Regions from separate parts of the Actinomadura formosensis genome, predicted to be linked through region 1. Evidence: riboswitches for the same ligand, from Rfam matches in the RefSeq annotation. Region 1 holds a riboswitch; the other holds the start of a gene.
What was found. Region 1 has a riboswitch for glycine ahead of gcvT (glycine cleavage system aminomethyltransferase GcvT). Riboswitches for the same ligand answer to the same signal wherever they lie in the genome.

Region 1 (3,400 bases):
CGACATCGCGCCCTGCCTGGCCGCGCTGGACGGCTTCCTGAAGACCGGCGAGATGCCCGCTATCCAGTGAACTTCACCGGGTTGACGAGGTCGGCGTAGATCAGCAGGCCGCCCATCACGATCAGCACGATGGCCATCACGTACGTCACCGGCAGCGCCTTGGCGACGTCCACATAACCGGGGTCGGGCCGGCGGAAGATCCTGGCGAACGCCTTCTTGACCGCCTCCAGCAGCGCGCCGGCGATGTGGCCGCCGTCCAGCGGCAGCAGCGGCACGAGGTTGAACAGCCCGACCGCGAGGTTCAGCGAGCCGAGCAGCATCACGAAGAACGAGACCTTCTCGGTGCCGCTGAGCTTCTCGGACGCGGCCACGTCGCCGCCGATGCGGGACACGCCCACGACGCCGATGGGCCCGTTCGGGTCGCGCTCCTCGTCGCTGAACGCCGCGTTCCAGACGCCGACCATCTTCTGCGGCATCCGCAGCAGCGCACCCGCGGTGCGCGCGGTCATATCGCCCATCGTGCTCGCGACCGCGCCGGGCCCCTGCCGCTCGATCGCGCTGGCGGGGGTGATGCCGAGGAACCCGACGTTGACGATCTTCTTCTCGTCCTTGAGGTCGTACATCTGGTTGCGGGTGATCGGGACGGTCAGCCGCACGTCCCGCCCGTCGCGCCGGACGGTCATCGGGACGGTCTTGCCGCCGTCCCTGCGGATCAGCTCCTGCAACTGCGCGTAGTCGTCGATCTTCTTGCCGTCGAACGAGACGATCCGGTCGCCCGCCTTCAGCCCCGCCTTCGCGGCGGGCGTCGGCGTGGCGTTCGCCGGGCAGTCCTTCACCTGCGACTGGCTCGCGGGCACCATGCAGGCGAGGACCTCGTGGATCACCGGCTGCGGCTGCTTCGTGCCGATCCCCATCAGCAGGATCGCGAAGAACATCACCGAGAGCAGCAGGTTCATCGCGGGCCCGCCGAACATGATGAGCAGCTTCTGCCACCACTTCTTGGCGTAGAACACGCGGTCCTCGTCGCCGGGCCGGACCTCCTCCAGCGCGGCGCCGCGCGCCGACTCGATGAGCCCCTGCCACGGGCCCGTGCTGACCCGCCGGACCTGGCCCGGGGCGTCGCCCCTGCGCGGCGGCAGCATCCCGATCATGCGGATGTAGCCGCCGAGCGGGATCCACTTGACCCCGTACTCGGTCTCGCCCTTGCGCTTGGACCACATCGTCGGGCCGAACCCGACCATGAACTGGGTCGTCCGCACCTTGAAGAGCTTGGCGAACGAGAAGTGCCCGAGCTCGTGCAGGGCGATGGACACCAGCAGGCCGAAGAACAGGATCAGCATTCCTGCCAGATAGACCATGCGGCTTGCCCCTCAGCTCGTGCTCCCGCCCACCGCGGGTGATCTCCAGCAACCAACTCAGGGTACGTGATCTGCTCCGCTTCGGTTGCCCAAGATCGGCATCGCCGCTCCGCAAACCCGGGCCGACCGTGGGTGGTCGCACGGCATGGCCGCTGCTAGATTGACGTCCAGCCGACGATCCCGTGCGGGAGAGTCCCTCGTAGCCGGCGAGGGACGCCGAAGGAGCAAACCCTCCCCGGAACCTCTCAGGCCCACGGACCGCACGGACTAGGCGACCTCTGGAAAGCGGGGACCCCGTTCCCCCGCCGAAGGTGAAAGCCCGCCGCCCGGCGGCGGGTGAAGCTCTCAGGCGCCGATGACAGAGGGGGAGGCACCGACACGCCCGGTGCGCGAGTGGGACGATGGACCACGCGTGCCCGTGACGAAGGAGCCGAACCCATGCCCGCCGATCCGACCGCGAAAAACGCGAAGCAGACGCCGCTGCACGACGTCCACCAGGACCTCGGCGCGAACCTCGTCGACTTCGCCGGCTACCTGATGCCGCTGCGCTACAAGAGCGAGACCGCCGAGCACGAGGCCGTCCGTACCGGCGCCGGGCTGTTCGACCTCTCGCACATGGGGGAGATCTTCCTCTCCGGGCCGGCCGCGGGCGCCGCGCTCGACTTCGCGCTGGTCGGCAACCTGTCGCCGATGCCGGTCGGCAAGGCCCGCTACACGATGATCTGCGCGCCGGACGGCGGCGTCCTCGACGACCTGATCGTCTACCGGCTGGAAGACGAGACGTGGATGGTGGTCGCGAACGCGGCGAACGCGGCCGTCGTCCGGGACGCGCTGATCGACCGGGCCGCGGGCTTTGACGCCGAAGTCGAGGACCGTTCCGACGCGTACGCGCTGATCGCCCTGCAGGGCCCGCGTGCGCAGGAGATCCTCGAAGGGTTCACCGACGCGCCGGTGGCGGGCCTCAAGTACTACGCGATCCTCGCCGGGCGGGTCGCCGGCCTGGACGCGCTGATCGCCCGCACCGGCTACACGGGCGAGGACGGCTTCGAAGTGTTCGTGGCCGCCTCCGACGCCGTCGCGCTGTGGCGGGCGTTCGCCGGGGTGGAGGGGGTCGTCCCGGCGGGGCTCGCGGCGCGCGACTCGCTGCGCCTCGAAGCGGGTATGCCGCTGTACGGCAACGAGCTGACCGCCGAGACGTCGCCGTTCGAGGCGGGCCTCGGCCGGGTCGTGAAGCTGGACAAGGCGGTCGATTTCGTGGGTAAGGCCGCTCTGGCGGAGCGGGCGAAGACCCCACCGGGCCGTAGGCTCGTGGGACTGGTCGCGCGGGGGCGTCGCGCGCCCCGCAAGGGGTACCAGGTCGTCACGTCCGGCGGCACGCCGTGCGGGGTCGTGACGAGCGGCGCGCCTTCGCCCACACTGGGCAAGCCGATCGCCATGGCGTACCTCGACAGCGGCGTTGAGGGGACGGACCTGGCCGTGGACGTCCGCGGCCGCCCCGAGCCGGTGGACGTGGTCGACCTGCCGTTCTACAAGCGTTCCTGAAAGAGAGAAGAGATCGTGAGCGTTCCGGAGCAGCTCCGCTACAGCGAAGAGCACGAGTGGGTGTCCGGCCTCGGCGGCGAGGACGGCATCGTCACCGTCGGCATCACGGCGCACGCCGCCGACGCCCTCGGGGAGATCGTCTACATCGAGCTGCAGCCGTCCGAGGGCGACACCGTCGAGGCGGGCGAGCCCTGCGGCGAGGTCGAGTCGACCAAGTCGGTCAGCGACCTGTACTCCCCCGTCAGCGGCGAGATCACCGCGATCAACAGCGCCGTGGTGGACGAGCCGAAGGTCATCAACGACGACCCCTACGGGGAGGGCTGGATCTTCAAGGTCCGGATCTCCGAGGAGCCGGGCGATCTGCTCGACTCCGTCGCCTACGACAAGCTGATCGAGGAGTCATGAGCCTCTACGATTCGCTCGCCGCGGCGGACCCGGAGGTCGCCGAGGCGGTCGCCGCCGAGCTGCGGCGCCAGCAGTCCACCCTTGAGATGATCGCG
Region 2 (3,400 bases), 2.2 Mb from region 1:
CTCGGCGAGGGCGCCCTCCAGCTCGCCGATCAGCTCGACGTACCCGGCGGCCTGGTCGATCGGCGCGAACGGGTGGATGTTCGCGAACTGCGGCCAGGTGATCGGCTCCATCTCGGCGGTGGCGTTCAGCTTCATCGTGCAGGAGCCGAGCGGGATCATCGACCGGTCGAGCGCGATGTCCTTGTCCTGGAGGCGGCGCAGGTAGCGCAGCATCGCGGTCTCGGAGCGGTGCGCGTGGAACACCGGGTGGGTGAGGTACGGGCTCTCGCGGCGCAGCGCGCCCGGGATCGCCTCGGCGGCGTCGCCGGCGGGGGCGACGCCGAACGCCTCCAGGACGGCGGTGACGTGCTCGGGCAGCGTGGTCTCGTCGCAGGCGACGCCGACCCGGTCGGGGCCGTCCTGGCGCAGGTTGATCCCGTGTTCGCGGGCCGCGGCGACGACCTCGGCGGCCCGGCCGGGCACGCGGGCGAGGACGGTGTCGAAGAACGCGCCGTGCACGACCTCGACACCGCCGGCGCGCAGGCCCGCGGCGATCTCGGCGGCCCGGCGGTGCGTCCGCTGCGCGATCGCGGCGAGCCCCTCGGGGCCGTGGTAGACCGCGTACATGCTCGCCATGACGGCGAGGAGCACCTGGGCGGTGCAGATGTTGCTGGTGGCCTTCTCGCGGCGGATGTGCTGCTCGCGGGTCTGCAGCGCAAGCCGGTAGGCGGTGGCACCGTCCGCGTCGACGGACACGCCGACGAGCCGTCCGGGAAGCTGCCGCTGGATGCCCTCGCCGACCGCCATGTAGCCGGCGTGCGGGCCGCCGAACCCGTACGGGACGCCGAACCGCTGCGCGGACCCCACGGCGATGTCGGCGCCGGACTCGCCCGGCGGGCGCAGCAGCGTCAGCGCGAGCAGGTCGGCGGCCACGACCGCCTTGGCGCCGCGCTCGTGCGCCTGCGCGATCACCGGCTCCAGGTCGCGGACGGCCCCGGACGCGCCCGGGTACTGCAGCAGCACGCCGAAGAAGTCGCCGTCCGGCAGCCCGCCGGACAGGTCGGCGGTGACGACCTCGATGCCGAGCGGGACGGCACGGGTCCGGATGACCTCGATCGTCTGCGGGAGCGCGTCGGCGTCGACCAGGAACGCCCCCGGCTCCCTGCGCTTGGAGACGCGGTGCGCGAGAGCCATGGCCTCGGCGGCGGCGGTCCCCTCGTCCAGCATGGACGCGTTCGCGACGGGCAGCCCGGTCAGGTCGGCGATCACCGTCTGGAAGTTCAGCAGCGCCTCGAGCCGGCCCTGCGAGATCTCCGGCTGGTAGGGCGTGTAGGCGGTGTACCAGCCGGGATTCTCCAGCACGTTCCGCATGATCACGCCGGGAGTGATCGTCCCGTGGTAGCCGAGCCCGATCATGGACGTGAGGACGGTGTTGCGGGACGCGAGCTCGCGGAGCCGGTCCAGCGCGGCGGCCTCGCTCAGCGCGGGCGGCAGGTCCAGCGGGCGCGCGGTCCGGATCGCGGCCGGAACCGCGGCGTCGATCAGCGCCTCGGCACCGGAGTAGCCGATGGCGGCCAGCATCCGGGCGTGCTCGTCCGGGGAGGGGCCGATGTGCCGGTCGGCGAACACGGTGCGCGGATGCTGCGGCGAAGCCACGGGGGCGAAGAACTGGGCGGTCATGGAGAGCCTCCTGGCTGCTGCGGTCGCTCAGGGCCACCGCCGGCGCGGGCCGGCGGCCGGGTCTCCCCCTCTGTCATCGGCACCTGAGAGCTTCCCCCGCGCGGCGGGATTTCCCCTTCGGTGAGCCGCCCCTCCCCGGGTGCGGGGATCGGCGCCTGCTTTCCAGAGGTGCCTCGCCCGAGCGGTCCTTTTGCCTGAGAGGTTCCGGGGAGGTTGCCCCTTCGGCGTCCCACGGTGGCAGCGTGGGATCTCTCCCGCACAGGGTCGACGGCATGTCCTGGATAAACCCTACCCAAAGACGGGTCCGGGCGGTCGTTCCGACCCCCATCGACCAGGGGGCCGCCGCCACGGCGCGGGGGCGGTACCGGCCGGTAGGATGTGCTCACTCACCTGGGACAAGGCGGACCTCGGGCCACGGGGCGGAGATGGGGCTGCGAGGTGCACGCGCGACCGGCCGGATGCCGGCCCGGCACTCGACGGCGCCCCGCCGGTTCTGGGACGCTGATCACGATGACGGATGGTCAGGGCGGCGGTACGGCGTGACGCGAACCCACGACGGCACGGTGCGCCCGCGGCAGGGCGTGCCCGCCGGTGTGCCCGTCGACGAGCCCGCCCAGCCGGACCGGATCCGCCGGCCTTCCGACGCGATCAGGTTCGCGGCGTCGGTGGCGGGGCTGGCGGTGGTGATGCTGCTGGTGTCGATCGCGCAGCAGACCACGCACGGCCTGCAGACCGACATCGCGGAGGGCACCGCGCACGCGCCCCGCCTGCTGCTGACGCTGGCGACGCTGGTGTCCAGCTTCGGGGTGCTGGCCGTGCCGATCGCGTTCGCGATCGAGCGGCTGTTCAACAAGGACGGAACCCGCGTCGCGATCGCGCTGCTGGCCGCCGGGATCGCGTCCGGCATCACGATCGGGCTGGACGACCTGGTGGTGCGGGCGGCGCCCGGCGGGGTGCTGGACTCGCTGATCTGGGGCGGCACCGCGACCGCGCCCGTGCACACCGACATCGCCCCGGTGATCGCGTTCGTCACCGCGGTCGGCATGGCGGGACGCGCCCGCTGGCAGGCCGCGACCTGGACCATGATCGGGCTGGCGGCGCTGACGGGGCTGACCGCGTCCTACGCGTCCGTCGCCGCGCTGGCGGCCACCTACCTGCTGGGACGCGCCATCGGCCACGGCACCCTGTACGCCGTCGGCACCCCGAACCCGCGGCCGCCGGGGACGGCGGTCGTCGCGGCGCTGGAACGGCTCGGGCTGCGGCCGCAACGGGGCGCCCGGCTGGACGAGCCCGCCGACGACACCGAGGACGGCCGCCGCTACGGCGTCGTCCTCGCCCACTGCCCCGGCAACGGGTACGGTGCCCGGATTCCCGCCGGCCGGGGCGTCCACGGCGACTGGGACCTGGAGGTCCGCGTCCTGGACCGCGACCAGCAGACCGCGGGGCTGCTGTACCGGATCTGGCGGCTGCTGCGGCTGCGCGCCGCGACGACCGGGCGGACGCTGCGGTCGCTGCGCCGCTCCCTGGAGCAGGAATCGCTGATGGGGTACGCGGTGGACGCGGCGGGCGCCCGGACACCGCACCTGGCCGGGACGTGCGAGGTCGGCACGGAGGCGGCGCTGCTGGCCTACGAGCACGTGCCGGGGCGGCGGCTCGGCGACGTCCCCGACGCCGAGATCACCGACGCGCTGCTGACCGACATCTGGCGGCAGTTCCGGTCGCTGCAGGCGGGGCGGCTCGC

Region 2: another riboswitch for glycine. It lies ahead of gcvP (aminomethyl-transferring glycine dehydrogenase); the one in region 1 lies ahead of gcvT (glycine cleavage system aminomethyltransferase GcvT).

Annotation. Positions count from the first base shown of each region.
Region 1 covers NZ_CP192011.1:5,713,486-5,716,885, forward strand. The annotation lists gene ACQP1N_RS26820 (PLP-dependent cysteine synthase family protein) at 1-70, shown strand, start outside; gene ACQP1N_RS26825 (M50 family metallopeptidase) at 60-1,358, opposite strand; glycine riboswitch at 1,534-1,629, shown strand; gene gcvT (glycine cleavage system aminomethyltransferase GcvT) at 1,797-2,900, shown strand; gene gcvH (glycine cleavage system protein GcvH) at 2,916-3,305, shown strand; gene glyA (serine hydroxymethyltransferase) at 3,302-3,400, shown strand, end outside.
Region 2 covers NZ_CP192011.1:3,548,803-3,552,202, reverse strand. The annotation lists gene gcvP (aminomethyl-transferring glycine dehydrogenase) at 1-1,659, opposite strand, end outside; glycine riboswitch at 1,720-1,831, opposite strand; glycine riboswitch at 1,832-1,926, opposite strand; gene ACQP1N_RS16705 (lysylphosphatidylglycerol synthase transmembrane domain-containing protein) at 2,199-3,400, shown strand, end outside.